2 regions of the Paenibacillus sp. FSL R10-2734 genome follow, and region 2 is predicted to be linked to the other one. Evidence: riboswitches for the same ligand, from Rfam matches in the RefSeq annotation. Region 2 holds a riboswitch; the other holds the start of a gene.
What was found. A riboswitch is a leader RNA that binds a small molecule or an ion and turns the genes downstream of it on or off. The one in region 2 is predicted to bind cyclic di-GMP.
Positions count from the first base shown of each region.

Region 1: another riboswitch for cyclic di-GMP. It lies ahead of NSS67_RS03570 (NPCBM/NEW2 domain-containing protein); the one in region 2 lies ahead of NSS67_RS29140 (EAL domain-containing protein).

Region 1 covers NZ_CP150170.1:771,064-787,503, forward strand. Annotated here, with positions in the region: gene NSS67_RS03560 (sensor domain-containing diguanylate cyclase) at 1-627, shown strand, start outside; gene NSS67_RS03565 (hypothetical protein) at 776-1,342, shown strand; cyclic di-GMP riboswitch class I at 1,499-1,585, shown strand; gene NSS67_RS03570 (NPCBM/NEW2 domain-containing protein) at 1,744-7,557, shown strand; gene NSS67_RS03575 (LemA family protein) at 7,774-8,322, shown strand; gene NSS67_RS03580 (response regulator transcription factor) at 8,374-9,009, shown strand; gene NSS67_RS03585 (IS30 family transposase) at 9,094-10,050, opposite strand; gene NSS67_RS03590 (patatin-like phospholipase family protein) at 10,163-11,995, opposite strand; gene NSS67_RS03595 (AAA family ATPase) at 12,249-16,440, shown strand, end outside.
Region 2 covers NZ_CP150170.1:6,691,934-6,708,373, forward strand. Annotated here, with positions in the region: gene NSS67_RS29080 (beta-galactosidase) at 1-1,106, opposite strand, end outside; gene NSS67_RS29085 (carbohydrate ABC transporter permease) at 1,164-2,009, opposite strand; gene NSS67_RS29090 (sugar ABC transporter permease) at 2,002-2,889, opposite strand; gene NSS67_RS29095 (sugar ABC transporter substrate-binding protein) at 3,002-4,285, opposite strand; gene NSS67_RS29100 (LacI family DNA-binding transcriptional regulator) at 4,511-5,536, opposite strand; gene NSS67_RS29105 (MFS transporter) at 5,757-6,968, opposite strand; gene NSS67_RS29110 (MarR family transcriptional regulator) at 6,980-7,432, opposite strand; gene NSS67_RS29115 (NADPH-dependent FMN reductase) at 7,723-8,262, shown strand; gene NSS67_RS29120 (hypothetical protein) at 8,466-9,044, opposite strand; gene NSS67_RS29125 (flavin reductase family protein) at 9,303-9,908, opposite strand; gene NSS67_RS29130 (ring-cleaving dioxygenase) at 9,926-10,903, opposite strand; gene NSS67_RS29135 (methyl-accepting chemotaxis protein) at 11,182-12,897, opposite strand; gene NSS67_RS29140 (EAL domain-containing protein) at 12,910-15,153, opposite strand; cyclic di-GMP riboswitch class I at 15,243-15,328, opposite strand; gene NSS67_RS29145 (Zn-dependent hydrolase) at 15,554-16,440, opposite strand, start outside.

The DNA of each region.
Region 1 (16,440 bases), 1.4 Mb from region 2:
GCCAAGAAGCAGATAGAAGCAGCGTACTGGGAAAAGGATCAAGCGCTTGCTGAGCTCAGGCAAATTCATTTGGAAATTGAACAGAAACAAATCGAACTGCTAGAGATGAATGCCGTTTTAGTAGAACTATCAAATACAGATAAGCTTACCGGATTAAAGAATAGAAGGTTTCTTCAAGAAAAGCTGGAAGAGCAGATTATAGGGTGCGGTCAGGATCAAGAGCCATTTTCGCTGTGTATCATCGATATTGATCATTTTAAAAAAGTGAATGACACCTACGGGCATCAAACAGGAGACTATGTGCTGGAGAAACTAGCAAGTATCTTGAAATTGCAATCCCGTAAAGAGGATATGGCGGCTAGATATGGCGGCGAAGAATTCGTACTTCTTTTACCTAATACAGATATCGCGGAGTCAAGGACCATAGCTGAGAACTTACGGCAATCGATCGCTTATTCAACTTGGGATATGGGCCAGATTACGGTGAGCATTGGCATAGCTACATTTACTCCCATCGATTCAGAGACCACCCTTCTGCAAAAAGCCGACCAAGCCCTTTATGCTTCTAAAGAGCAGGGAAGAAATCGGGTTACGCACATCATAGATTTGAATGAAAAGCTTCTTTAACAGGGGTCTTTTTTTTCTGCTTATCAAAGCGTGACCCAAGGTCAGCACATCTCCGTCTAGAGGATGAGATCAATTCAGGTTAGAGTCTGATTGCAGGTGACCCCCAGGGCTGTACAATTTAGGTAATGAGAAGGGGGACGGGATGGATATGAAATGGCATAAATACATATCACGCTGGGCGGATTCAAGAGGGCTAGGTGGACGAGAAATTGATTATCAATGGCCGTCTCCATCATTTCCGGTGGTAAGTATTCGCAGCAATTTGGGTCGATACTCAGGTCAGGGGTATGGTTACGGAAGTAAGCCTCAAGTGAAGACAGCTGTTGGATTAATTGCCATTGGAGATATAGCTGTCGGCTTGATTTCCATAGGTGCAATAAGCGTTGGCGTACTATCCTTAGGAGCAATATCACTAGGAATGTGGTTAGCGATCGGAGCGATAGCGCTTAGCTGGCTTGGCTTCGCAGCCGGGGCGATTGCCATTGCAGGCGTGGCGGTGGGAGCGATCGCGATAGCGGAAAAAGCGTTTGGTGCGGTTGCCATAGGTGATACGGCGTTAGGAGCGGTAGCCATAGGGAGGATCGCTGCGGGTGCGGTAGCTATTGGTCAATGGGCATATGGTGTAATCGCAGTTGGAGAGCATGGCTTCGGTTTAATTCCTATCACAGGTGATGTGTGGAATTGGTTCCGGCGTTTGTTTGGGGCGGGGAGTTAAATAGACCTCCAGTCCTAAAGTACCTCTCTTTTCTGGGATAGTCGATAAACATTATCTATCAGAATAGAAAAACTAATTGCAATTACCTATTCGTATTTCATACCATTTAATCATGCGATCAGATGTAGCGTTATGTTACTCTTTGTAATGTATTCGAAACTTCATAGGCAAACCTATGGAAATGTAGGGACGCAAAACTATAGGGACTAAGGTTATCACAACTATTGTCAGCCAGCTGCCAAAGAGTGTATTACGCTTTTTGTTCTTAAGGTTTAATAAAAATTAAGTCTTAATTTTTATGCAACTTTATATGCAATCAAGCTACTCTTTTGGGGTAGTTTTTTTTTGTGCCCATTTTTAGGCATAGAAGAGATTCATATTACATCTGGGGGGTAGAAAAGATGAAAAAAATGATTGCGATCGCTACATCGGCAGCCATGTTAGCCAGTTTTTCGAGTGAGGCAGGTTATGCTTTAGCAAGTGATGTAAGCAAGGTAAGTGTAGTGAACACCGTAGTACAAAGCAAAGCTGAGCTATTAAGCAATGCGTCAGTTATTCCGTTTGATCTGTACGGCAAGGCTATCCTAAGCGCTTATAATGATGTTTTTAGAATGAATCCTGCGAATATTAAATCCATCACAAATAACGGTGGCAACTACTCAGGCTCACCTATAGCTAAGGCTATTGATGGCGATATGAGTACGCATTGGGAAACGGGCAAACCGAATAGTTCAACGTTCACGAATGAGGTTGTCTTTGTTTTCAATGAGTCCACTGAATTAAATAGAATCGTATACGCTGCAAGACAATCCAGTGCAAAGGGGAAGGGGTTTGCTCAGGAATTTGATATTTATGGCTCAACTACGGATGCAGGCGATTATACGCTAGTATCCTCTGGAGAATATAAAGACGGAGCAGGTGACGTAGTAGAGATTCAGTTTGCACCCACAGCCTTCAAGAGACTTAAATTTGTCTTCAAAAAAGCTAACCAAGATTGGGCGAGTGCGGCTGAATTTTCTTTTTATAAAGAAGATGCCGTATCCGCTAAGATGAAAAATTTATTTACAGATGATACCTTGAGTCAAGTTAGCGCAGCATTTAATACGGCAGAGAAATTAACAGCATTAGAACAAGAAGTGCAGTCACATCCACTGTACGCGCAGTTTAAAGCAGATATAGAGAACGCCAAAGTACTACTGGAGAACCATCAAATAGAGGCAACACCAGCCAAGGTCTCGAAGCTAAAAGGGTATGGTACAGAATATGAATCTGCCTATAGCCAAGCTTATAGAATGCTAAACTCAAACGTATCTAAAGTAACTGTGAACGGTGGAAGCTACTCGGGCACGAAACCTGAATACATGCTTGATGATCAACCAAATACGCACTGGGAAACGAACAAAAACAATGATGTAAGCTTCACCAATGAAGTTGTGTTTGAGTTAGCACAAGCGGAAGTATTGGATAGAGTGGCTTTCCTGGCTAGAGATAATCGCAAAGGCTTCCCAGAGGCTTTTGAAATTTATGCATCCGAGACGAGTAAGGGAGAAACCTTCCAGCTCGTATCTAGCGGAACCGCCACTAGCACGAACGACTTTCTGGAGTTTAAATTCGAACCTACGAAGTTTAAAAGATTGAAATTCAAGTTCACGAAAGCCAATATCAACAGACCTTTTGCGGCTGAATTTAGATTTTATACAGAGGATAAAGTAAGCGAAGCTGTAAATGGTATTTTCACAGATGGCACGATGAGTGCGGTTGTTCCTGCTTATAATAGCGTCGAAGCAATCAACGAATTAGAAGAAGCGGCAAAAGTACATCCGCTCTATCCAATCCTTAAAGATGCTTTGGATTTAGCTAGAAAGCTAGTGAATGGTGAAGTTCAAATCGAAGGCACCCTCATTGAGGCCGAGCAGCGTGGTGATATGAAAAAGCATGCGACGCAAAACCTGAGAATTGGTTTCGGTACGAACAACCAACCTACGGGGCTTGTGGCAATGCCTGGTGATACGATCAATGTTTATGTGGATGCAGCTTCTAGCGATAAACTACCTTCTTTAGTCTTTTCTCAACAAGAGGCAGCTTGGAATGTTTGGGCTAGAAGCGTGCAATTGCGTCCGGGTAAGAACACTTTAAACGTTCCTGAATTTGCGACGAATAGTTATTATGCACATGATGTGACTAAGGGCGGTACGGTGTATATCGTAAATCCATATACGGCTGATGAACAAGGGAAGGCGCCTCTGATCCGGTTCGAAGGTTTAGAGAAGATTCCATTTATGACGAAGGCTACAGATCCAGAGCAATTTAAAGCTTTCCTTACCACATACAAACAAAGATTAGACGAAGATAAAGCTGCTCATCCGAATGTTCAAGATCGTGAGCTCATCGATGTGGTTGAAATGGTCAGCGATCATGTTATTTTTACAGGAACAGCTACAGAAGCGTACAACAAGTTTATTACGCAAGGTAATAATCCACTGAATACCGTAACCGGCTACGATACTTGGATGAAGACGATCTTTGACTTCTATGGCTTAGATGGCAGTAGCGAGATCCATGATGCCAAGCTAATCCGTGAAAATATTCGATTGATGCAGCCTTATGGTGCAATGTATGCTGCGGGCGATCATACAGGGATACAACTTGGAACAGTGGGGACTATGTTAGGAGATTTTAATACGACTTATCTAGGCTGGGGATTGAATCATGAAATTGGGCATCGCTTGGCTATGGGTGAACGAGAATATGGCGAAGTAACCAATAATATGGTGTCTATGTTGATGTCAGTCTATGCGGACTCGATGGATACTCGTATTCCTTTTGAAAGTGATATTTATAAATATGTGATCGAAGAAAATAAAGTGGTTATGAATCAGCAGGGCTTATTTGCACAGCTTGGTGCCTACTGGCAGTTGGAATTGGCGCACCCGGGTTACTGGACAGAACTGACCAAGCTGTACCGCGAGCGGAAGGTATCCCTTCCGAACGGCGACAACTCCAAGCAGCAGTATTTGGTGGAGTTCTCCTCTGAAGTGCTGGGGTTAGACTTAAGCAGCTATTTTGCCAGACATGGCTTCACTGTGAATCCTGAAACGAAAGAGAAGCTAGCTAAATATCCAGCACCTCAAAAACTATGGTATTTAAATAACTCGGTCGTTCATTATGAGGGAACAGGAATAACAGATAAGAATGTTGCGATAAAGGTTAATATCACGCCTAACCCTACTGCTAAATCGAACACATTAAGCTTCAGTATGGATAAGGATATTAAGAAAGATTTCTTAGGATATGAAGTGTATAGAGACGATAAGCTAGTAGGGTTTACAGGGACTGACCAGTTCGTGGACACGAATGTAGATAGCAGCATCAATTATACGTACAAGATCGTTGGTTATGATAAGAAGCTGAACCCACTGAAGCCGGTACAGGTTAAAGCCTTCAAGCCAGCGCTGTCAGTTGAAGATCAAATTACGTTAAAGCTTAATCAAACCTTTGATCCGATGAAGAATGTAAAAGCGACTAACTATCAAGGGAACGATATTACTGCTGATGTCACCCTGAAATCAAATACCGTCGATGTAACGCAAAAAGGCGATTACGAAGTGGTATATGAAGTGAAGAACGAAGGGGTTACAGAAACCAAAACTACACAGGTTACGGTAACGAGTGACTATGCCTATCTTTCGGATCTCAATGCCAAGTCAGTTGTTGTAGGTTGGGGTGAATTAAAGAAAGACAAAGCCGTTTCTGGTGGAATTATCACCCTTGTTCGACAAGGATTAGCTGCAACTTATGCCAAAGGGATCGGCGTACATGCGAACTCTGAAGTTGTTTATGATACTGAGGGTAAAGGCTATGACTTCTTTGAAAGCTATATCGGAATCGATCAAGCGATGAAAGGAAAGTCATCCTCTGCAACCTTTGAAGTGTATGTAGATGGAGAGAAGAATTTCGCGAGCGAGGTTTTCCGGGCAGGGACAGAGCACGAATTTGTAAAAATCCCTGTGACTGGCGCACGCGAAGTGAAGCTGGTTACAACAGATGCTACAGATGGTAATGGTTCAGACCATACGGTATGGGCGGATGCGAAGTTTACGAATACTTCAAGCAAACCGACCATTACAGTGCCGGAAGAGACAATCTTCGTTAAGCTGAATAGTGAATTTGATGTTTTGACCGATGTTACAGCTACTGATACGGAAGATGGTAACTTGATTGGAGCCGTTGAGGTAAACTCGAATGGGTTCACTTCAAGCAAAACAGGTACTTATAACGTCGAACTATCAGTTACTGATCGGGATGGAAATACAGCTGTAAAGACTAGAACAATCGTTGTATACAGCGCTAGTAAATACCTGAGTGATACAGCTTGGCAATCGGCAAGAACGGATTATAATGTAGTTCGAAAGGATAAAGCAAGTACTAACAATTCGATTAAACTACTCGTAAATGGTGTAACAAAAGAGTTCGCTAAGGGCTTAGGAACGCATGCCAACTCCGAGATCGTGTATAATCTGGCGGGTGCTAATTTCGAATATTTTGAAACATATGTAGGGGTTGACCGAAATATCCCAGAGCAAAACAACTCCAGTGTGATCTTCAAAATCTTCGCTGATGGGGTAGAAGTGTATAATAGCGGACTGATGAAATTTGGTACGGAAGCCAAACTAGCTCGAATTTCTGTGAAGGGTGTAAGTGAACTGAAATTGGTATTAGACAATGCAGGCAACGGAAATGCTTCAGATCATGGCGATTTCGCTGATGCGAAGTTTATGATCCTGAACAGTACACCAGAGCTTACGATACCTAAATCTGTATCTACCAAAGTGGGCCAAGCGATAGCCATAAACGAAAGCTATTCAGCAATAGATTCAGAGGACGGTGACTTGACGGCTAAAGTTAAGGTTACGGGTGAAGATCAAGTTAAATTTAATAGAGCCGGAAAGTATCCGATCACGTACACTGTAACCGATAGTGATGGAAATACGACCACGAAGACTAGAACTATAGCCGTAGTAGACATGACGGACTTTACGTACCTGACGGATTATGATTGGAATTCTACTCAGAACAGCTATACCGCACCTTTGAAGGATAAATCTATTAGTGCCAATACGCTGAGATTAACAGATGAGAGCAACCAAGTAGTGGTATACGAAAGAGGGATTGGAGCACACTCTAACTCCACGATTGTGTACGATCTAAGCGACAAGAACGCGGACTACTTCACTTCCTATTTAGGTGTAGATCGACAAATGTATGGTACGGTCGGTTCGGTGAGCTTTGAAGTATTCGTCGATGGAGAGAAGAAATTCGATAGTGGCGTTATGGGCTCCAGAGATCCGCAGAAATTCATTGAATTGGATATTAACGGAGCAAAAGAGCTGAAATTAGTCGTTACAGACGGCGGAAATGGTAACGGATCTGACCATGCTACATGGGGAGGAACCAGACTACATTTTGCGAATGGAGATCACCTATTCACTGGAGATCTGGAACAAGCGATTGCAGCGGCGAAAGCAATTTCTCTAGAAGGCTTCACGGCTGAGAGTATAGCAGCATTTACGGCCAGCCTTTCGGGTGCAGAAGCAGCTTTGGCTAATCCTTCTGTCACACAAAGTGAAGTTGATGCAGCTGTAGCAGCATTACAACAAGCAATAGAGGGTCTGACCGAAATAGACCTCACGCAAATCATTACTATTGCGGACCCATATTTAAGTGCTTCGATCAAGACCACTTTAGGCGTAACTGGAGAATTAACATTAGGTGATATGTATAACCTTACAACGTTAACGAGTGAGACCGGAAGAGCTAGATCCTTGGAAGGTCTACAGTACGCCAAGAACCTAGAGACACTTGATATTACTGGAAATGAAATTACAGATTTCTCCCCACTACAAGGGTTAACTAAACTAACGAGCTTATTGGCTGACCCTCAAGTGGTAGAGGTTGGAGAATTAAAGGGACCTGTGGTTGAATTGACCAATCCGGTGAAAGGGCTCGATGGCAGTAAAGTGATCCCTATTTCAGCAGGGGTCAGAAACACTGGAACATCTAAAGAAATCATGTTTGATATGAATGAATGGGCAGCTAATCCTGATGTGTTCACTATAGACCTATCGAACGAGGAGAAGGGAACTTACATGCTGGGGATAACTTACCAAGTCGCAGGTAATCTCGTGCAATTGATTTCTTTTATTGATAACAATTAAATCCCATAGGCAAAAAAAGAACAGACGAATTGTGGTTTATATAAACCGTGATTCGCCTGTTTTTTTGTTCCTTTTACATACTTATATTATAAAATTATCCATTTTGTAATATGACAGAAGTGATGACAACGCTCACTATAACCTGACAAGTCTTTTAATTATAATTAATCAGAACCATTTCAATCCATTCAATCAAATACACTAGAGGTGATACAGATGTTAGGAATCGGCTTGGTCATCGTTATTATAGCAGTAACCTATTTACTGGTTGCTTACAATCGATTGGTCATGATGCGTAATCGTGTGAAGGAGCCTTTTGCTACAATTGAAGCCTATCTACAAGAGCGGTTTGAGGCGCTAACGGAAGTTGCGGAAATGGTCATCTGTTATGCTACAAATGAACGTGAGACCCTAGCGCTAGTGAATAGGATGCGTACTGGTTTAAAAGATCATCAGCTACCTGCTGAGAAGCTAAGTAGATATGTGAAAATGGAGAAGTATCTTCATATGATAAATGTTCAGGTGGACAATTATCCGGAGCTGAAAGCTGGCGATGAGTATCTCAAATTGCAACGTAGCATTAATATTTTGGAGGAAAAGTTATCCGCCAGTAGACGAATCTATAATACAAATGTGACAAGCTACAATACGATGATTAGTATTTATCCTTATCGTTTATTTGCAAGGATAGCTGGATTTAAGTCGGAAATCTTGCTTAAAATGGAGGGCGCCAAACGGGCAGAGGTGAATTGGACGGTATCCTAACTGGATTTGATACAGAGAATTAAAAAGCAAGGGTTAGAGGGAGGTGTTTTCATGAAAATCGTTATTGTAGACGATCATCCTTTAGTTAGAAGAGGGCTGGCATCTGTCATTTCAATGCAACCGAATGTGCAATTTGCTGGTGAAGCTACGAATGGTCAAGAAGCATTTGACGTGATTGAAGCGACAAAGCCTGATATTGTTCTCATTGATCTTAAGCTTGCTGATGAATCGGGGCTGGATGTCATTAAGAGAGCGCGTGCTCGCGGCATTGTTAGTAAGTTCATTCTGTTGACTTCCTCTGCGAGTAGAGAGGATTTCTTAAGGGCTGAAGAAGTACTGGTAGATGGATATGTCCTGAAAGAAGCGCTGCCGGAGGAATTACTTTTTGCTATCCAGTTGGTGCACAAAGGGAGAAAGTATTATGATCCTGGTCTAATGGAAGAAAAGATGCGTATTAGCGGCAGCAGTCCGACGGATGAATTGACACCGAAAGAGAAGGAAGTACTGATTGAGCTTGGACAAGGTGCTTGCAACAGAAGAATCGCTACACGTCTCTTTATCAGTGAATTTACGGTGAAGAAGCATGTCAGCCAGATTTTAGCGAAGCTGCAGGTGAATGATCGGACACAGGCGGCACTGTACGCAAACGCGATAGGGCTAACGAAATATGAAATGTCTTATGAGTAAAAATATTGCCTTAGCATTACATACGAGGAGGTGTCCCAGCAGCCAGTTCATAGCTTTTGGGACACCTCCTGAATTGACGGTTTGTCAAGCTAAGTGCGACACCTGTTCCATAAAAGATTCGTGAGCAGATTTCCATCCTAGACATTTTCGAGGGCGGTTGTTAATGAGATGGATGGTATGAGCGAGTTCCTCATCAGTAACCTGCCCAAAGTCATGACCTTTTGGAAAGAACTCTCGAAGTAGCCCATTCCCGTTTTCGTTAGATCCTCGTTGCCAGGACGAATAGGGATCGGCAAAGTAGATATCCAGTCCGTGAAAGGTTTCTAGGGCGCTATAGCAGGCGAATTCTTTCCCGCGATCTGTCGTAGCCGTTAGAAAAGTTTTGTGAGGGTACTGGCTAGCAATGACACCGAAAGCGATCTCCATCGAGTGAGCCGTACGGTCTGGCATTTTTAGGGCTAGATACATCCGTGTCTTGCGCTCGATGAATGTGGCGGCACAGGCTCGGCTTTTTCCTCGGCTGGATACAACCGTATCCAATTCCCAATGTCCGAAAGCCTCTCGTTTACGCACCTCTTTAGGGCGCTGGCTAATGGGTTTCCCGATGAGAAAGCGTCCACGTGTCTCCATGGGCTTACGCCGTTTACCCTTATGTCTTAGTACCTTTACTTCACCTGTAGCAAGGCGTCCAGTATAGAGCCAACGGTAGATGGTCTTGAAACAAACGAACGATTTACCGTGAAGTCTCCTATGCTCGGCAATTTGCTCAGGTGACCAAGTCTGCTGTAGGTTTGCTTCCAGTTCGCTGGCTAACTCAAGGGTAAACCGACCCTTTGGTTTACACGATACTCGCCGCTCCGTGTAACTAGCCTGTGCAATCTCTGCGGCGTACGTCTCCCTGCAACTCTCTCTGTTTCGCTCTCTAGCAATGGTGGAGTGATGTCTGCCTAGTTCCTTGCCAATCTGTCGATTGGACCATCCCAAGCGAAGTAAGATTTCTAGCTGACTGCGTTCAGTTATGTTAAGATGTGTGTAGCCCATGGTTTGATTCTCCTGTGTAATGGTTGTTGTGGTGACTCCATTTTACACGAATCTTCCATGGGTGTTTTTTATCTGTCGCACTTCATATTACAATCCGTCGTATGCAATGTATCTAAGAAGTTGCTATCTTCTGGCGGATTTGGGCAATCGCTTCTCTTGTTACCACTTCCCCAGCGGCTATGTAGTCGTCCGCATCCTTAAAGCTGATTTGATTAAAGCCAAGATCGGGACGCAAGATTACATCCGCTAACTGCAGCTCTTCCTTTATTAGCTTTGCGCTCATGATGTCTATCGTATTCATTAAGGAATCTATCAGATGTCTGGCTGCTCCCTTTGTGAAAGATTCAGGGCAAACGTTAACTGCTATCACAATATCGGCTCCCATGCTTCGTACTAGCGCAGCTGGCACAGGATGAACAATGGCTCCATCGGCTAAGTGCTTTCCTTGATAATTGACAGGTCGCATGGCTACGGGAACGGCTGTACTTGCGGCAATGGCATGTGCAAGTGAACCCGTCCTCATAATATGAGCCTCACCGGTGGAGACGTCTGAGGCTATTGCGCCGAAGGGTATCGGCAGATCCTCAATTAGACGCTTACCGACATGCTTTTCGATAAAGCTGATGATGGGCGCGTTATGAACAAGGGAGCGCATAGGGAAGGTTGGGCGCACCAGTTGTCCCCAACTGATCGTAGAAAGAACCTTCATACATTCTTTTACAGACATTCCGGCTGCATAGGCACCTCCTACCATAGCTCCGACGCTTGTTCCTGCGATCATATCTATGGGAATGCCCTCCCGCTCCAGAATGTTTAACACACCAAGATGAGCCATGCCTCTTGCAGCACCGCTTCCTAACGCCAGGCCAATAACGGGGCGATCTCCTGCTTTACGGACTCGACCGAAGCGGAGGTGGTGACTGTAAATCATACGTCCTTCGCTCCGAATATAGGCTTCCCTTACGATATTTCTTAATTCCTCTACATTATTGTCGAGGTAAGGGAACAGGGACAGCATACTCAGGGCTTCTTGAGAGAGGATTTCTTGCGCATTTCCTGCTCCTTCTTTCTCTAAAAAGTATTGCGCAAGCAGCGGTATATCTTCAGTTCGCTCACGAAGAGGAGGGACAGACAAGACGGCTAAATGGGAAACGGTCTTCAGGGAACAAGTGCTAGTCAGAATGATTCGTAGCTGTGTAGCTGCCCCTAGCATCTGCAGCAACTTCTCAGAAGGACAGGATTCGGCTTCCTCGATGACAATGGTCCCTCCTTTTGCCGCAATGACCTTGGTCTCCCAATCAACGAGGCTCATGTCTGCTACATTTAACACCAGTAGCGGATATTGTCCGTTCGTTGCTCGGTAATGAAGTGCCCTTGCTACGTTTACCTTCCCTGTACCGGGTTCGCCTATCACGACAACGTGGGCCCGCTTCGTTGACAGGTGTTCAATCGATCCGAGAAGTGTTCGCATTTCGGCGCTTTCTCCGATAAGCTCACCATAACGTTCTTGTTCCTCGGATTCATGAAGTTTCATGATGATCTGACTTTTCGAATGTTCTTCTAGTACACGTTCGTTGGAATTTTGGATTCTCTTGATCATGGATTCGATGATCAGGCTGCGGAACTCGCGATTTTTATCCATCAACAGCAGCATGCCATTCCGGGATACAGATATCACATGAACGTTATCGATCGCTTCTACATGCGCACTGATAGGGTCTCTGGTAAGACAGGACATTTCCCCGAAGAACTGGCCCTTCGAGAGTACAGCTAGTTCTACCTTTATTTCCGTACTAATAAATACTTGTACCTGACCGGATACCAAAATATAAATCCGCTGGCTGACCTCGCCCTGTTGCATGATGAGCTTGCCGGGTACATAATGCTCTTCTTGTATTTCTGGGGCTAACTGCTGTATTTCTTCATCGGACAGGTGCTCAAGCATAGGGTAGTTTATGTAGGAAAGATGCAATTTGAATCCTCCTTATGTGGGCATGATTGAGTATTTTCCCCTATATTATCACAATGAAACTTAATGGATGTCATATGACAAAATAGATGACAAAACAGATGACAAATCCGATGATTAAGTTCATTACAACATAGCGTAGCACGGCGAGATCAGATGGTATAATGATAGTAATTACTTGCGATATTGCGTATTCTGTCTACCTAATTGTAACTAGGGAGTGCTGTTGATGTTTGAGATGCCAGGATACCAAACCTTAGATCTGATAGATAATACCGCAGATATCAGACTGTACAGACTCCTGCGCCAAGAGGATGGCATAAGGGTTATCGCCAAGACAACAACAGGCGAATATCCCGGATCTGCCATGGTCGATGCTTTTCGTCATGAGTATGATATGCTTCAGCGCCTTTGCGGTCGTGGAGCAATCGAGGCGTATAGTCTGGAAATCATGGCGGAACGCCCAGTCCTTCTTTTAAAAGATATAGAGGGAAGTACGCTGGATCAAATACTGCATACACCTGATCATTCACTGGGGCTTCCAGTGCTGCTTCGCATTGCCGTAGCTGTTGCTGATTGCCTTATGCAAATTCATCGTGAAAAAATAACGCTAAATGAACTAACCCCCGCTCATCTAATCGTCAATCCAATTACCCTTGAAGTGAAATTTATTGATATACGAATGTGCTCTACTGAAAGTACTACAAGTCCATTGTCGCCATTGAGCGGCCGACCAGATGCTTTTCTTCCTTATATATCGCCAGAACAAACGGGTCGAACCGGGGTGAACCCGGATTATCGTTCGGACTTTTATTCGCTTGGAGTCATCATGTATGAATGTCTCTCAGGCAGTCGCCCCTTTGAGCTTCAGGATGTTGTTGATATTGTATATCGTCATCTTGCAGATACACCTGAGCCTCTACATCGCAGGTTTCCCACTATCCCACTATCTGTCTCTGACATTGTTGGCAAATGCATGGAGAAAATGCCTGATGCGAGATATGCCAGCGCGTTTGGAATCAAGTTGGATCTAGAGGAATGTCTATCCCACCTACAACAATTCGGGTACATCGAGCCCTTCCCGTTAGGAAGCTGGGATATTCCGGAACGCTGGAGGGTATCTGAGCGATTCTACGGAAGACATTTTGAGCAACTTAGCTTACGGGAAGCGCTGAAACGAGCATCACAAGGTGCTGTACAGACGGTCTGGCTTAGTGGCGAGAGTGGTATCGGCAAAACAACCTTTATAAAAGAAACGCTTAGAAACACGATTTCTTTGGATGGTTTTTTCGCCAGAGGCAAATTCGAATCTCGACATACCTCACGCCCTTATGTCATCTGGCATCAAGTTATAGAGGAATTGGTCAGTCAACTGCTGATGGAGACGAAGCTGCAGGTGGAGGTTTGGAAGCTGCGTATTTTACAAGCTGTAGACAGTTACGGGCAGCTGCTGATTGAACTCGTCCCTAAACTTGAGCTCTTGATTGGCCCACAACCCTCCGTACCTCCGTTGCCGCCGCTGGAAGCTCAGCATCGATTTCAATTAATCATGAGCCGATTTATTCAACTCTTCCCTCATGAGGATCATCCTTTGATCTTGATATTGGACAATCTGCAATGGGCAGATGAAACATCGCTGCAATATCTCACTTCGCTTATAGAGGACACGGCCACAAGTCATCTGCTAATCGTTCTTTCCTATCGTGATCGGGAAATTACGAGGCTGCACCCACTCAGTAGGCTGGAAAAGAATTTGATAGACCGCAACGTAGGAATGAGTAGAATTTCTCTACAAGCGCTTGAACTCACTGATTTAAAACAACTGCTACTTGATGTCATGCGTTACGAGGCTGCTGACTTGGAGGAGCTAGCGCGGGTACTTCTACATAAGACCGATGGAAATCCGTTATTCATTAAGCAATTCCTGCAAGATTTGATTGATGATCAGCGAGTGGGGTTCGATGAGAATATTCGAAGCTGGAAATGGGACCTCCAGCGCATTACTGAATTGAATGTTCCCGATAATGCAGCAGCATACCTTTCAAGTAAGTTACAACAATTTCCCGATCAGACGGTATATGCACTTAGTAGAGCCGCTTTACTAGGCAGTCTATTTGATTTGGGTACTCTGGCTGAAATTACGGAGATCCCGATAGAGATTTTGACCGAAGCGTTGGTAGTTGCTGTACATGAGCGCTTGCTGCAGCCCGTTAACGGGGAGGGATATGCGTATTATAAATTCCAGCACGACCGCATTCAGCGGGCGGCCTATGCTCTTGTTCCCGAAGAGGAGTGCCCCGAGCTGCATTGGAGGATTGGCTTATTATTGCTGGGTCGCGACCCTCTTAGTGAAGCAACCACTCTATTTGAAGCGGTCCATCATTTGAATCAGGCGCTTGCGTGGATAGATCGTCCGGAGCAGAGGCTTCAACTAGTGGAGCTGAACTTACGGGCAGGGATAAGCGCAAAGCAATCAACCGCGCATGAGACGTCCTTGCAATATATCCTTCAGGCGACAGCGCTATTAGAGGAGCAGAGCTGGGAGGAGCACTATGGGCTAACCTTCCGCGTATTTCGTGAGAGAGCTGAGCTTGAATACCTATGCTCACATTTTGACAAGGCTAATGAATTATTCCATCTGTTAATTGACAAAGCTGCGACAAATATGGATAAGGCTTACGTCTACGCGATGAAGGTTCAGTTGGAGGCTAGTAATGATAACCATGAAGAGGTTATCTCCTTAGGCCGGCATACATTATCGTTACTGAAAGTGAGCCATCAATTTGATCCTAGCTATGCTCAATTGACGCTTCAATGGTTAAGATTGCGTCGCAGACTACCGAAGGTCTCCCTCGAATCGCTTAATCTTTTACCTCCGATGACTGATGAAGCACGTAGAGTCGCAATGTCCACCTTAGTTCATACGAGCAATGCCTGCTTCTATGTTAATCGAAATGGATGGCTCGCTTCTTCCTTCACCATGATTGAACTAACGCTCGATTATGGGATGACTCCGGAGGCTTCCATTGGGTTCATAGGCTACGCAATGTTTCAATACTATTACTTTCGTAATGATGAAGAGACGTTCAAATGGTCCATGTTGGCGTGCAGCTTATCCAAACCCTATCCGAAGCTGCATGTGAGAACCTTGGCCGTATTCGCATTGTGCTTTGACAGCTGGCGGCGTTATGATCCAGATATGCTCTATACGTTTACCGAGCATGCAGGTAAGGTTGGACTGGAATCCGGTGATTTATGGCAGGGTAACCAGAGTATACTGATCAATTGCGCCACACTTTTGCAATTTGGTCACCCGCTCGGCGATATCTATGATCGGTTAATTACTCATTCTGGCGATTTGCTACGCCATAACAATAGTCTTCATTGTAAGCAGGCTATTGTAGCCGTGGCCCTTCTAGTTCGATTAACAGGTTACCGCTCTGTAGATGATCCATTTAACATCGCTGAGATTAACGAGCCTGAGTTTGCACAGTCGGTTCATGGAGACACATTTGATTTTATACAAGAAATGGTTTGGATCTATCGTTACTTGACGGGCTATGTGTTTGGGGAGTACCGAGAAGCCAGTGAGGCATTAATCAAGTCAGCCGCGATTATTGATTCACGTGATGATGGGGAAGATCATGCCATGCAGATCATGTATGAGACATTGGTCTGGGCTCAGCTGTATGAAGAATATACTGCTGAAGAGCAGCGTGTATATCGGGGGAGAATGCTCAAGCGGCTGAAGATGATGAAGAAGCTTGCTAGTCGTTGCCCAGAAAATTATCAACATAAATATTTATTAATGAAGGCTGAGCTGGCACGCTTATCGGCAGAGGTTCGGCAAGCTGAAGAGCTATATGAACAATCCATTGAAGTTGCTCGTAGCAACGGCCATATTCACGATATGGCAATGGCCGCGGAGTGCTATGGTAAATATGGTCTTCGTCAAGGCAAGATGCATTTAGCGAGGATCTATATGACTGAAGCCTATGAAGCCTATCTGCAATGGGGAGCGAAGGCGAAAGCGGCAGACCTGGAGCAAAAGCATAGCCATCTTCTGCACCTTAAACGGGAACCCGGTTTGGATCGTGTCGATTCCCTTTCTGTGTTGAAATCTGCGCAAGCTTTATCGGGTGAGATGGAGATGAGTCGATTACTAGCTACGCTAATGCGGATCATGCTCCACAATGCTGGGGCCGAGTATGGAGCGGTTATTTTTGATCATGATGGCAGGTGGATGGTCGAAGCTTATGGGACATCGGAAGCACAACATATCGAATCTGTTCAACTTATGGATGAATCGGGGTTGGTTCCGGCAGCGATTATAGCCTACGCGGCAAGAACACAGGAGCAGGTTGTATTACATGATGCCTTCAGTGAGGGAATATTTACGCGTAACGCTTACGTTAGGAAGA
Region 2 (16,440 bases):
GATACCGTTCCGGTGTGCCCCTCTACATTAGGCAGTGATATCAAATAGCCCCCACCTACCAATTTCAATAAATAGCGCATACCAGCGTTTTCCTGCAGACTTGTTTTTATCTTTATAAAGCTCGGAACTGGCTCTGCTAAAGCAAGCGAGCTACCAAATGTTCGAAGCAAGCCTGAGAGTAGCCGACCTTCATAGTACTCCGGACGTTGTTCACCATAGGGTGTAATCATTCCATGGAAATCATAATCTGAGGTCAATAATGCAAGCGGATCACCCCAGTTATTGATGGCGTTGTTGAATCCAAAATTGGTTCCTGAGACTTGAAGATACGGCCCTAACAGTTTCGCCCCACTTCCAAGTAGTCTGCGTAGTAAGAAATGTGAACGATTCGTTTCTGTCACAGACAACGGATAATTTCTATCCTTCAGGTCATTGTAATAAGCCACTACCCGATCTTCAAAATCTGCGTCCATATCATTCGGATAAAAGTTGCATGTCGGCATTACACCTTCGGCATTACCGGTAGCTCTATACAAATTCCCTTGCCCCGCGCATGCAAATAGGGGAACGCTCACCTTATATTGCAGTGCCAAATCACGTAGAGCAGATATATAGCCATTCGGATCTTTGCAGTTATAGAAATCCAGTTCGTTATCCAATTGAATGCCTATGACCGTTCCTTGTACACCCAGTTCATATTTCTTGAGAATAGGCATAATCTGTGCAAACCAGCGGGAAACCTCATTCAAAAATAAAGAATTATTATCTCGTAAGCGAAGCCCATCGATCGCAAGCAAATATGCTGGCAATGCTCCGCCATCCCATTCCGAACAGATATAGGGTCCCGGACGGGCAATCACCCACAACCCTTTTTCTTTAGCGATTTCTAGAAATTGCGAGATATTCTTTTCTTCCTTGAAGTCCCATTCACCGCGTTCCTGCTCATGATAATTCCAGGGAAAATACACATCTATCGCGTTATAGCCCGCATCCTTAACTTGCTGCATTCTCTTACTCCATTGCTCCATAGGAATACGAAAATAGAAAAGAGAAGCACATAGGATAATTTCCGGCCGACCTTCAATAGTCCATCCCTTGTTACTCACTTCCACCTTGCTATTTGTTTCAACAGTACTGTTGATTTTCAACACCCCCGAGTCTAGTTACTTAATGCCGCTACTCCCGCCGCTGATATTTGCTTCATACACAAATCTCTGTCCAAGCATATAGACTATAATCATGGGAATCGTCAGAAATAGTGAAGCGACCATCACCATATTCCATGGAGGCATTTGCCCTCCTGATGCTGTACTTATCAGTTGCACTCCAAGTGCCAGAGGTGTCTTCTCAGGGTCATTAATATAAATCAACGGGCCCATGAAGTTTCCCCAGTTATAGGAGAAGGAGAAAATAGCGATTGCTGACAGAATAGGAAATGTCATAGGCAGAATAATCTTGGAATAGATGCCGAAATGTCCCATTCCGTCAATCATCGCTGCTTCATCAAGGGATCTAGGTATGGCCATTATGAATTGTCGGATCAAAAAGACATTATAGGCTCCTGCAAAAAAACTAGGCACTATCAGTGGCAGGAACGTATTGACCCATCCCAGTTCCTTATAAATAATAAATTGTGGAACCATTGTGACTTCACCGGGAATCATCATCGTGCTCAGCAATATTACAAATATAATTCCGCTGCCCTTTGCTTTCAGTCGGGCAAAGCCGTAGGACACGAAAGAAGCTGATGCCACAGACCCGATTACAGTCCAGAACGTGATGATCACACTATTTTTCAAATATGTACCTAGATGATAGTTCGTGAACACCTTTGTAAAATTCTCAAAAGTAAATTCAAGCGGAATAAATGTAAAGGCTACCTTCACTGTTGTTGCATCGCTGGCAAACGCAATTGATAGCATATATATGAATGGGGCGAAGAGCAGAATCCCTACTGCGCATAAAATCACATAGGATACACCCTTTTCCATCAAGGATATTCTAGCCATTTTCTTTTCCCTCCTCGTAATGCACCCATAAAGCAGATGAGCGAAAAACAATAAGTGTAAGCAAGAGAATAATAATGAATAATACCCAAGCAATAGCAGAGGCATAGCCCATTTTATAGAACCGGAATGCATTCTGGAACAGATAAGGAACTACCATCTGACTTGCGTTATCTGGACCTCCCGAAGTTACGATAAAGACCTGAGCGAAAGTCTGAAGAGCCCCGATAATACCCGTAACCAGATTGAAGAAAATTACAGGAGTAAGCATTGGAAAGGTAATGGAAAAAAAACTTTGTTTACTTGATGCCCCATCAATAGCTGAAGCCTCATAAAGTTCCGGCGGTATTCCTTTCATTCCAGCGAGAAGTAGTACCACCCCTCCACCAACTCCCCACAGCGACATTACAACGAGAGCAAGTTTCACCCAGTTGGCATCAAGCAGCCATGCCGGACCCTGAATACCAAATAGCGCAAGCCCTTGATTAATCAGCCCCTCAGTCGGAGCGAACAATTGAATGAACAGCAATGAAGCAGCTACAACCGGAACTACCGAAGGCAAATAATAGAGCACCCGGAAGAAGGTGATTCCTTTTAGCTTCTTATTCAAATAGTAGGCAATCCAGAGTGAGATAGACATTCCCAAGGGAACGGCAATAAATGAATAATAAAATGTATTCCATAGAGACTTCCAAAAGATAGGATCATCCGTTAGTAGGTTTTTATAATTATCAATGCCAATAAAATTGGCGGACTGAAATAAATCCCAGTCTGTAAAGCTCATATAAATAGAGAACAGAATCGGCCCTAAAGTCAAAGCTATAAAACCAATTAACCATGGGGAGATAAAAAGATAAAACCATCGTCCATCCTTGTTTTTCATAAGAGCACCTCCACTTTTACTTCTAAAATAAATTTCACTTTAAGTAAGAGCAGGGATCAGCCATAACAGCCAATCCCTTGCCCAAGTGAATTTCAACTCGACAACTGCTCTTTTATTTATAGAGCTTTTCCAGTCCTTGCTGAATTTGTTTGACTGTATCGTCAAGCGCTACTTTATTGGAGAAGTAAGGACCGAGCTTATCATCAATGACCTTCATCATTTCGTTCCACTTTGGATTAAGTGGTTGTTTATACAGTTTGGAATCGCTAAAGGCATTCATGTTTATCTTTTTACCGCCGTATTCTGCATTGACAAATGCGTCACTCGAAAGTGCAGCCTTCGTAGCTGGAGCATCCTGGCCACTTTTAATGATTGGCATTTGAGCATCCAGTGTTGTCAGCGCAGCTATCACTTTAAATGCTGCGTCCTGGTGCTTGGAATCCATTGTGATTGTAAGCCCGTTAAAGAAGGCATTCGTCTCCCCCCACACAGGAGCAATCTCCCAATTAATTCCCTCAACTTTGGATAGTGAGCCGATATTCCAGAAACCCGTTGTTTCCATAGCAATCTTTCCTTGAGCGAACAACGGATCTGCACCAATATTGCCCATATCGGCAATTTCAACAGGTGTCGGTGAAGTTCCATATTTGAAGCTCATATCATTCAAGAGTTGAAGGGCATCGCGAACTTCCTGAGTATCAAAGGTAGGTTTGTTACTATCATCGAATAGTGAACCACCGTTTTGATAAACAAGCTGCATCCATTGTGGCCACCAAGACCCCGGATAGTAACCCCACTGAACCGTCTTGTCTCCTTCTTTAACAGTTAGCTTTTGAGCTGCATCAAGCATATCTTTTTGGGTCCATTCCCCAGAAGGGTAAGCAACACCAGCCTTATCAAAAAGATCTTTGTTATAAAACACTACCATTGCACCAGCACGGTCAAGCATGCCATATTGCTTGCCATCATAGTTCATGATGCTTGCAATATCATCACTGTATCTTTCTTTCATATCTACATTGTTGGAAGCAATCAGATCATCAAGAGGGATAATCTGATTCTTACTTGCGTACACTTGATAATTCTCGGCAATCATCATAATATCCGGTGGAGTTCCACCTGCAATCATGGTTTGAACTTTCTGATCATAATCACCTGCAACAAGTAGAACATTAACTTTTATATTCGGATTAGTTTTATTAGCAATTTCAAGCCGTTGCTCCATCACTTTCTTATCTTCCTCAGAACCCCACATCGTTAACGTCAGCTCAACCTTTTTATCACTAACTGCATTCCCTGTACTGCTTGATGAATCATTTTCTGTATTACTACTGTTACCGCCACATCCTGAGAGAACACTGCCGATAAGAAGCATAAACACCATTAACATAGTCATTTTGTTCTTAATTTTCTTCTACCTCCCCTAATTTTCATAACTAGTCTGGGCTTAAAAATTAATGAAACGCGTTTCATGTAATGGGTTTCATTAATGATAAAAAAGAATACCCGCAATCTCACCGGGTCTCTCTTACTTTATAATACCATTAATGAAAGGGGTTTCATGAGCCTTGGGTTTATTATATTCCCACCTTTTTAAGCTGTCAATATGACGCGTCAATTTTTATTTCCTCACTCCCGTACTCTTTCTAACTACCAATTGCGGCTTTAATATTATCTGTTTTCTTGGATTCTTACCGTTAATAATCTGGTGTAACGTCTCTACCGCAAGTTCCCCCAGCTGATTGGTGTTCTGAGAAACCGTAGTTAACTCGGGATTAACCGCAGTAGACAAAGGGGAGTCATCGAATCCAACAATAGAAATATCTTCTGGAATACGAAGACCATGCTCAATAGTTGCCTTAATAGCACCTATTGCTGTGAGATCATTCACGCATAATACAGCAGTTGGTCTATCCTTCAGATCCAGTATTTGATTCATTAATTCTCTACCACCATTTACTGAAAACTCTCCAGATTTCAGCCATTCTTTACGGAGTTCTAACCCGTGTTCCTTTAGTGTTTTCTTAACGGATTTTATCTTAACTTGAGTAGTTGAGGTGTCATCCATTCCACCAATAAACCCAATATTCTTATGTCCTAAATCAAGCAAATGTTGTGTGGCAAGCGCCGCGCCTGCCGCTTCATCCGTATAGATTCGATGAAGATTGCTTTTCGGCAAATTACCGTTAACAAGCACGATAGGTACGTGCCTCGATAGTTCAATAACCTCCTGTGATAACTCAGGGGGACAATTAACCAAGTTAATCCTACCACCCAAAAAGATAATACCATCCACTCTTTTTTCTCGGAGAATGCTCAAATACTCAGATTCTCGACTGTATTGCCCAGCAGTATTACATAGGAAGAAGGTATACCCTTTATCTCTGGCAATATTTTCGGCACCCCAGAATACCTCTGGAAAGAATGGGTTAGTTATATCTGGAAGTATCATAGCGATAGTACCAGTTTCTTTTTTGAGCAGGCTTCGGGCTAACGCGTTAGGCTGGAATTGGTACTTCTCTATGACTCTCATAATCGTATCCCTGGTACTTGCCTTTACAGGAGCCGTATCATTAAGCACACGAGAAACAGTCGCAACTGAAACTTGTGCTTCTCTTGCTATATCATAAATAGTGATTGTTTTCATGGATTTCATTCCTTATCCTATTATTAATTTCAATAATAACAGAAGATCCGATTTTATGAAACGGATTACATTAAAGCTCGTTTAAGGACAAAAAAAGGACCCTGCCAACATCCGGCAGGGCCAAGGTCTATATTTAAGGGGGTTATGTGATTACTATAACCCCCTTAGCTTAAAACGATATGAATAGTACCTAAAGATTAGCTTAAACCCAAAAGATACCTTATTGGCTTATGGCAGTAGTATTGTTTCTATTCTTGTTGAACTGAATCACAATATACACGGCAAGGAACAACACCATAAACCCAGCTGAATAACGATACATTATCCCATAATCGGATGCCGCCGATATCATTCCAAGAATAATAGCCCCACTGGCTACCCCTAAATCTGTTGAGTTATAAAACATACTGTTCGCCATGCCATATTGTGCTGGTGTTGAGGTCCGAAGCATCCAAGCCTGTATAGTAGGCTGGATGGCTCCAAACCCGAGTCCATACAGCAGTGCGGATAGGATGAGCATTGGCATGGATGTCGTATACGAGAGTACCGTTAAGCTCGCGACAACACAAACCGCTGCGGGAATCAGAACAGCTGCAGGTCCTCTTTTATCAAATAATCTGCCGGAAATAGGTCTAATAATGATGATCGTAATCGCGTTAAATAAGAAGAACAAACCTACTTGCTCTAAATGTACTGATTCGCCGAACAAAGCGATAAAGCTAAGTAATCCCCCGTAGGTAATCGCGAGCATGACATTCAGTATTGCAGGCAATATTAACTGTGTATTAAAAGGAACCTTGAGCGGTTTAGATGATTCATTGGATCGTGCACTAAGCTGTTTTTTCGGCACCGCTGGAAGCGAACGTGAGAAGAATAGAACTGGAAATGCAAGAAGCAAGGTGAACGTTCCAACCATAGCCAGTGTTCCGAACCCCGATTGCTTCATTACGTTTAAGCCAATCATAGGACCAATTGACATCGCAAGACTGGTAGATAAGCCGAAATAGCCTATGCCTTCACCCATTCTTTTGCTAGGAATAATCTGTGATACAATCGTTGGAATAATCGTGCTGGCGATCCCAAATCCAATCCCATAGCCTACTCGCATCAGCAACAGCGACCCGATTGAATCTGCTACAACATAAACTCCGGTTATGGCCGCTGCAATAGCTAAACCAATATATAATAATACATTACGACTAACCTTCCGCATCAGAAAAGCAGTCATAAAACGCGAGGCAATTGCAGATAATGCGAATACGCTAGTAACTAGGCTGACCATAATATCTCCGACTTGAAATTCTCCTTTTACGTAAGACGGAAATGAAGATAGCAGCATCTGTAAATTCATAAATACTAATAAAGCACTAATCGTTAAAGCAATAAAAGATTTGGTCCAAAGTTTCGTACGCGGTTCTTGTTGGTCTGACATCACTTACGTTCCTACTCTCCATCATTTATTTGATCTATATGATTGTTTATTCTTAGAAGAAGCTCCATAAGCAGCTCATATTCATCACTGGAAATACAGTTCCTAATCTCATCTGTTACCTGACCCTCGATAGGAAAGGTTTCCTTAATCAGAGCTCTTCCTTTTTCCGTAATATAAACTTTAAAAGAACGTCGATCTTTCTCCCCGGTTCTTTTATAGATCAGTCCTTTTCCCTCCAAGTGGTCCAGAATTCGCGTCGTAGTTGGTTTATCCTTACCCGAACGCTCCGCGATGTCCTTCTGAATTAGCCCTTCCGTTCTGTCGACTTGAAAAAGGACTGACCATTGCTCTGGTGTTATATCATACTCTCTTAGCCAATTTTGAAATAACGCGCTTAATTTACGATAAGTAGTTCCCATCATAAATCCTAACGAAAGTTCGGATTGGTTATGCTTTGTCGTCATGAGTAAACCCCTTCTCATCATCTTCTTATTATCTTCTCGATAATTAGTTGCTTAGACAATTGTATTCCTAACAACTAAATTTGTAAAGGTGATACAAAATTATAAACTAACTATTATTAAGTTGCTTGACAAAGTAAACTTAATCAGGTATTATTATCTCATGTTAAAGATACTTAACTTAAAGACAACTAGAGCATAGCACTCTTAAGATTATTTGATTGAAGGTTGTGTAATTCATGGGATTTCTAGACAAACTATTTGGTAGAACAAAAATCGAGGAGGAACAAACAATGTCAAAATTAAACATCGGAATTATCTTGGGAAGTACTCGTCAAGGGCGTTTAAGCCCACAAGTAGGAGAATGGGTTAAAAAGGTTGCAGATGCACGTGGAGATGCTAATTATGAGATCGTAGATATCGCGGACTTCAAGCTTCCACTAATGGGTGAAGTAGATGCCACTGAACAAGCGACTGCTTGGAATACAAAGCTTGCTGAGTTAGACGGTTTCGTATTTATCGTTCAAGAATACAACCACAGTATTTCTGCATCACTGAAAAATGCACTCGATTATGCACGTGAAGCTTGGAACAACAAAGCAGCGGGTATCGTAAGTTATGGTTCCGTAGGCGGCGCTCGTGCAGCTGAACATTTACGTGGAATCTTGGGAGAACTGTCTGTAGCAGACGTTCGTGTACATCCTGCCCTGTCCCTGTTTACTGATTTCGAGAACGGATCTGTGTTCAAACCAGCGGATCTGCACCTTACCAATGTTAATGGCATGCTTGATCAAGTATTGGCTTGGAGCGGTGCGCTCAAGACTCTTCGTTAAGATTAACCTGCGTTGATATTATGAAATACACCTCTTGGAATAGACATTGGATAAACCTATGGTTTGTCCGGTCCATTCTAGGGGGTGTATTTTTTGTGTGTCTGGTAACATTAAAATCGTCTTATTTCATTAAACTGATAATTTGAACCGCTCTTCTTTTAAACGTATGAGATCTCCATCCCTATATATTTGTCCAGTATTATTTACGTCTCTATTAAATTCACTTCGAAGCTCTCTGCTACAATGTACTGAGAAGGGTGGAATAATAAAATTTGTTCCTGACCGGTATCGCTATGAGTGCGCCCATACGGAAAAGTAGTTACTTGAAGTGATTCAGCTTCGAGAACACGGGCGTAGATATCCAAAATTTCTTGGGGACCAGCGCAAAAACAAATAAGATGATCAGTAAAGGTTTCTAAATCGGGCAAAAATTCAGCAGCGAATTCTTTAGAGCCATAATTTTGCGCAAACGAGTGCAATTCGACGAATAATTTCCCATAAATTTTCTCGTTCTTATAAATGTGTTCGGGACCCATAATCATGAAGAAGGGTTTTTGGTATTTAAACAGTACCGGATGATCCTGGTGAAGCTCCAGATAAAAAGATGGGTTCTGCAGATTAAGACTGCTCTCCTGGACTCCTTTGCATGTAATTAGCCATTGATGGTATCTTCCCGCAGTTTGACCAAATACCTCCTTATACAAGGATAAGGTCAGATACATCTCATTCTCTGTATGCTCGACTTTATCGATCTTGAGAAAACCGTCATCATACATGTGCATAGCTTGATTAATCGCTTCAATAAAAATTGGGTCACCTTCCTCTATTCAAGTCGACTATTGTTACTTGGGAACAATTCAAAGTATAGATCAGTAGGAAAAAATAGGAAATAGGAGATTTAGTAGTATTTTCTCGGATAAAGTTGCCGAAAAGAAATATTTTGAAAAGGGTTGAACTGCGTGAAACTATACTTTCTTATAAAAAAATAGACCTGCCTCGTATGTATCATCACATACTGAACAGGTCTATTCTGTATTGGTTTATTCCGGTCTTTCTATTGAAAACATCTCACCAAGTGTTGCGTAATTTGATCCCGCCAAACGGCTCACAGCATTTAGACTTCTCGGGTCAATCCGCCCCTCCTGATAGATCGATTCAGCGATGTGAAACTGAACAATTTCGCCGATGAATAAGTCACTCCCAGGTTCTTCTCCCCCTAGAGGAATCGCTTGTACTAGCTTGCATTCCATACGAACCTTCGCTTCTAATACGCCAGGCACAGCTACACAATTACTTTGGACCGGTGTAAGATTCGCTAGTTCAATCTCGCTTTCTGTTGCCGGTAATGAGGCAGCGGTTTGATTGATTCTCTCAACATTCTCATCATCCACAATATGCACAACAAACTCATGATTGTCATAAATATTACGCGCTGTATCTTTTAAACGCCCCGCTGGTCTTTGAATAGACAGTGAAACCATCGGAGGATTAGCTGAGACGATATTAAAATAGCTAAACGGTGCACCATTCAAGATGCCTGCTGCTGATTGTGTTGTAACAAAGGCAATGGGCCTAGGAATTACAGTACCAATTAATAATTTATAATTTTCCCGCTCACTATTGTGCTTTGGATCAATCGAAATCAATCTCCCCAGCTCCCTCTTCACTCTTTTACGAAATCGATCGTACTTCTTACGGTATCTATAGGGCGTACTAACTTCTCAATTTGCTCACGTTTAGGCTCCAGGAATGGTGGCAATGAAAGCTTCTCTCCAACCGTTTCGTATTCCTCATCTCCCATAAATCCAGGTCCGTCTGTCGCAAGCTCAAACAAGATTTGCGGGGCAACACGTGTATAGAGCGACTCGAAGAAATGACGATCCACATACCCAGAGGTTTGGAACCCGAAGCCTTCAAAGCGCTCTGTCCATTCATCTAGCATCGCACGATCTTCTACACGGAAAGCAGCATGGTGAACAGTACCAAAGCCTTGACGCGAGTTCGGCAAGTCCTCATTATGCTCTACAATAATTTGCGCGCCATTTCCGCCCTCTCCGACTTCAAACAAATGATAAGCATCTTCTTGACCGATTTCTTTGAACAACATGACTCTTTCCAAAACTTCTTTGAAGTAATTGAAATCAGCAATTCGTATAAAGATCGGTCCTAAGCCAGTTATCGCAAACTCTAAAGGAATCGGCCCTTTTTGCCATGGTGTACCTGATGCAACACCTTCATTAAATTCATCTGAGATGAGTTGATAATGTTGGTCATCAAAATCTACAAATGATAATGTCTTTTTGCCAAACTGCTCTTTAATTCCGTTATGCTTCACTTCAAGGCGATCAAAACGATTTACCCAGTAGTCTAATGCAGCATCTGTTGGTACCCGGAAGGATGTCTTGGCAATCTCATTGGTTCCGTGTACACCTTTAGGAATGTTAGGGAAGTCAAAGAACGTCATATCCGTTCCGGCACTGCCCTTATCATCTGCAAAAAACAAGTGATACGTTTGAATATCGTCTTGGTTGACTGTCTTCTTCACTAGACGCATTCCTAATACGTAAGTAAAGAACTCGTAATTTTTTTCTGCGCTGCTTGTGATGGCTGTAACGTGGTGAATCCCTTTTAAATTTCTCATGATTATACACTCCTAAAGTTTAGTTTGATTTTGTAATATAATTCCCTAGATAAGAAAGTTTAATTGAAATATCTTAATGTTAAGATATTAACCAAAAAAATTTCTTCCCAACATTTGATCCTATGCTTCACAATTATCTTTACATTAATTATCTTTAACTTAAGATAAATTTAACACACACCTTTGTTCTTGTCAACAGATCACTATAAAAGATAAGCAGAACAGCCTTGTTCAATATGTTAAGAGACATAATGAACAAGGCTGTTCTGTTTTGGTTCTTACTCGATCACAAATTTCCCAACCGTCTCATTCATCATTTCCGCAATATTCGCCTGGTGCTCAGAAGAAGCAGCCACATCTTCAAACGCTTTTAATGTATCTGAAATATGATTTCGAATGCCACTTACATTATCTGCAGATTGTTGAGATACTACGGCAACACTCGTCATCGCATCATCTACCTCTGCCATTGATAACTTCAGTCCTTGCATTGAAGATACCATTTCACCTGTGATCTCATGAAACATATCGGCATCATTTTTATATTGCATACTTACTTGCTCGAAACTCTCGTAATCACTTATAACAGTTGAATCGATAAAATCCAGTAACGCTTGTGATTGAGAGGACACATTCTCAAAAGCATCTTCCACTAACAGAGTCATTTTCTGAATTTTAACCACTGATTCCTCTGACTGTATAGCAAGTTTGCGTACTTCATTAGCAACCACAGCAAATCCTCTCCCCTCATCTCCAGCTCTTGCCGCTTCAATAGAAGCATTCAAGGACAACAGGTTCGTTTGGGCTGCAATCTCTGAAATATACCCGGCCATCGCACTTACTTCATTAACAACTTTCCCTGCTTCAATCGCTTGCCTAATGGAATTCTGTTTCTCGGCATACAAGCTTGTCGCATATTGAATCGACGCTACAGCCTTTTCCTTCGCAGAAGCTGCCTGTACCAAAATTCCCTCCGAGGTGTTTAGTGCTACTCCCGCCTTATCACTCAGCATATCTGCATTGGAGATAATCTCTTGCACCGTTGCATTTACCTCTTCTGTTGTTGCGCTTAAAGATTCACTTCCAGAAGCAACCTCTTGCGAGGAATTATAAATTTGATCCATTGTAGCATTTACTTCCTCAACCGTTGCAGATAATTCTTCGCTAAGTGCACCTAATTCTTGCGCTGAAGAAGATGCACTAGCCACAATGGTTTGTACTTGCTCTGCCGAATGATTAAGCGACTTCACGATTTGACCAAATTCGTCTTCGGCATCCAACTTAGCTCTTTGAGTCAGATCTCCTCGACCAAACGCCTCTGAAAAGTTCAGGATAGTGGTTACTGCTCGTGAGAAATATCTTCTCAAGGACAAATATGAAAAGATTGAAATCAGGATAACGAGAAAGGCAATAACGATATTGATCGTAAGTCCTTTTTCATATAGCTTCTTATTCTGAACATCTTCATGTTGAGCGTTGCCTAAGTTCATTTCAACTAGTGTGCTAAGTTCATCAAGTCGTTTCGTATTAAACGCCTCAAGACTTAAGACTTCTCCATCAGGATCATATGTTGGTGTTTTGAGCATCTTTTCAAGCATTGGTTGCTGAACTTCCTGATATTGTTTCGTTAGTGATACAACATCATCAAAAATTTCTTTTTCGCCTGGAAGGGAACGTATTCCTTCAAACTGGTTGATGAGTTCTTTATCATTAGCCTGAAGGTCAAGAATTTGCTGATGATTCTCTTTCAATTTAGTAGGATCATGACTAGCAATCATTTTATTGGTTAAACTTCCGATCTCCTGAAGGTTTGCCTCAAACTTACCAAGTATATAGACTGATGTAAGATCATTTTTATACATACTTCTGGAGTTTGTATACATTTTGTCGAAATAAATACTACCAACGATCGCAATGATCAGGGCACCTATCAGTAATATTGAATTAGTAACAGTAATTTTACCTACGATAGTCCAATTTCTCATTTTCCTCATGCTTTGCACTCCCTATGTACTTTTAATTAAGATTTCATATTCTTCCACTGGCATTGGTTTCGCGAAATAATACCCTTGTGCGATCTCACAATCCACTTGTTTCAAAAAATCTATTTGCTCCTCTGTCTCCACACCCTCAGCCACAACCTTCATATTCAGATCTTTAGCTAGTTTGACCATACTGGCAATTACTATTTTCCCTGTCTCATCGTTAGATTTACTCATTAGAAATGCCCTATCTAACTTAATGACATCAGCAGGAAAAAATTGCAATACATTCAAGGAACTATAACCTGTCCCAAAATCATCGATAGCTATGGAAAAGCCTTTGCTTTTCAAATCCAACAAAATATCTCTAACGAATTCTAAATTTTGGAATACAATAGACTCGGTTAGTTCTAACTCTATCAATCTTGCAGGTACCTCGTACCGGTTAATAATGTTCGTCAAATTGATCAGGAACTCATTATGGTATAGGGTTACAAGCGATATATTCACTGAAATCGGAAGTGGCTGGATTCCTTCCTGAATCCATTTACTCAGCATGATACATACTGATTCTAACACCATTAAATCCAATTTCACGATAAAGCGATTCCTCTCAAATATCGGGATAAATACTACAGGAGAAATAAGTCCCTTCTGAGGATCGTTCCATCGAACCAATGCCTCGGCGCCATGAAATCTGTTCACTCGAAGATCAATTTTCGGTTGTAAATATACTATAAATTCACCATTTGTCATTGCAGGACCCATCTTTCTTACGATGTCCTGCTCTTCGTGCATCTGCAATAACAATTGTTCATCAAAGAACATACATGCACTCTTGTATCCACCTTTAATGGACTTACAGGCGATTCCTGCCCGGTCAATACATGCGAGGATATCGCTCTGATTATCTTCTACACAATAAATTCCACAATTGATTACTATCCTAAAACCTTCTTCATTTCCAAACGTACAGTCGCTCATTTCTTCAGTAAGTACCTGCATACGGATTAATAATTCCGACTTACTCTCATACGAAGTGAAAAGAATAAAACGATCACCCCCTAAACGTCCAATGACATCCTCAGCTAAAGCGTTTTCTGTTAGGCAATTGGCCACTTGAATCAAAATGCTATTTCCTTCGGGAAACCCGACAATTTCATTTATGTAATTAAATTGTTCAATGTCAAATTGCATAACAGCAAACCTTGTATTTGGGTATTCTTTCAGTAAATGCTGAGCATCTATGACAAATAAATTTGCTCTAGAAAGATGTGTTAATTCATCCTCAAAGGTAATCCTATCCATATTTTTCCTGGTTTTTCTTTTATTCCATAAAATATTTGCAAATATGATCAATAATAAAACAAACATGATTATACAAAATAGAAAAGCCGCATGGCTCATTTCGGTCGCCCTAACTATGATCACATCTTGCGGCATCACGGAGAGAATATACCAATCCTCAATCCCCTGGATGCCGGAATATCCAACCATTGTGCTTTCTCCATTAATCCAAAATATTCCTATTTCAGATTTATTTGTGCTTATATTCTCTCTAAAGATTTTCAGTTGTTTCTTATTTCTAGAATCAAGACTTATACTTTCGAATATATTATCAATTGACTTATCCGCTTCGTGATACTTCGACTTGACAATGACTTGTCCCTTGTGGTCAATGATTTGAGAATAACCATGACCATTAAAGAAGGTAGCTCCAAGAGCCTCATAAAGATCTTGTGTATATCTACTGGCAGATATAGCACCCTTCACTTTACCTCTAAACTTAAGTGGACTATTGATCGTGATAATTTCTTTATTGGAGATCTTATCTAAGAATGGATCAGAGATACTGCTAATACCCTGCAGAGCCTTTTGGAATTCTACTTCATCTGATACTTCAAACATTTCCCCATCTGATGCGTAGGCTTTACCATCTGGACTGATGATGCTAATTCGAATAAAATTATATTTTGTATCAAAGTGATGTAGATATTTGGGGGCCTCTTCCCAATTCATATCATCAATTTCCGAAATAGAATCAGCAATTCCATCTAAGTAATCTGATCCACTCTGTATCATATTTCCAATCGATTTACTCGCATGTATCGTAGCTTCTGATGTAGCAGTAGCCGCTTCTTCCTTATAAGAACCAAAATAAGAACCAAAAGTCCATTTTATGAAATAGTAAGAACACCCGCTAAATATCAACATAGCCATTATGGCGAGTCCTATCATTCTCCATATTCGCAGTTGTGTCTGATCCATGTATCTATCATCCTTTTCCCCATATGAGATGTTATTATCAGAATAATAACATCTCATATGTATCGAAAAATAAGAGTGAAAAACTCTCACTGTGCAACCGACTGTCATATCTATATTAGATTTAGACCCTATGGCTTTGTGTCCCTATTTTTCAATAGGTTTACCAATATTCTGTTGTCACAATTACTAATCCTAAATACTCTATTAAAAATAGGTTATCTCCAAAAGACCTATTTCCGCTGCGATTATATTGGGAAATTTTTCACAAATGTCAATGTTAACTTTAATATAATATTCATTAATGTAAAGCAACAATTCTGCGAACAATAATAAAATTTAGATACTAAAGCCCAATGTAACATTTAAATATGTCACATTGGGACTTATTTCTCAACCCGAACTATGTTTGTCTTGCGAACGCATAACGAAGAACAGCTTCTTCTAATATATCAATCCCCATAATGATATCATCCAGATCTGTATATTCATTGGGATGATGACTAAGTCCATCTACTGAAGGAACAAAGATTAGCCCTACTGGACATAGTCTGTTCATGTTCATGGCATCATGCCCTGCCCCACTGATCATCCGTTGACTTAATATCCCCTTCTCTTCACAAATGGATTCTAGAACATGACTGATCTCATTCGATAATAGGACAGGTTCCTCCGATATGATTTCAGTACTCTCAATTTCAAGCTGTCTACTTTCTTGTACTGAGGACATCGTCTGATACAGATGGTCTAATACACGTTGTCTGGATGCCACTGAAGTAGATCTGATATCAATTTTAATTTCAACCTCTCCCGGAACCACGTTCATGGCGCCATTTAAGATATCTATCACCCCGAGAGTCGCAACCGTTCCAAATTCTTGTTCGAGTTTGGCTGCTTTTTCAAGCTCCAATGCTATTTCTGAAGCACCCAGAAAAGCATCTTTTCTCATATTCATAGGCGTCGTTCCAGAGTGGGATGCTTTCCCTGATATTTGAATAAGAAGCCTCACGGGTGCTGCAATTCCAGTCACAATACCAATCTTCTTATTATTGTTGATCAAGACGGGACCTTGCTCGATGTGTAATTCGAAAAACGCTTTTAATTCTTCATTCACTCTACTCGCTTGGTCAATACTATTGTAATCTAATGCGCATAGCGAAAATGCCTTTTCCATGGTAATCCCATCTTTGTCCTTTAAATCTTTGAATTTCTCCTTTTGAAATAACCCTGCCATTACTTTGCTGCCTACAGTTGAAATACCAAACCGCGAGGATTCTTCACAGGCAAAAG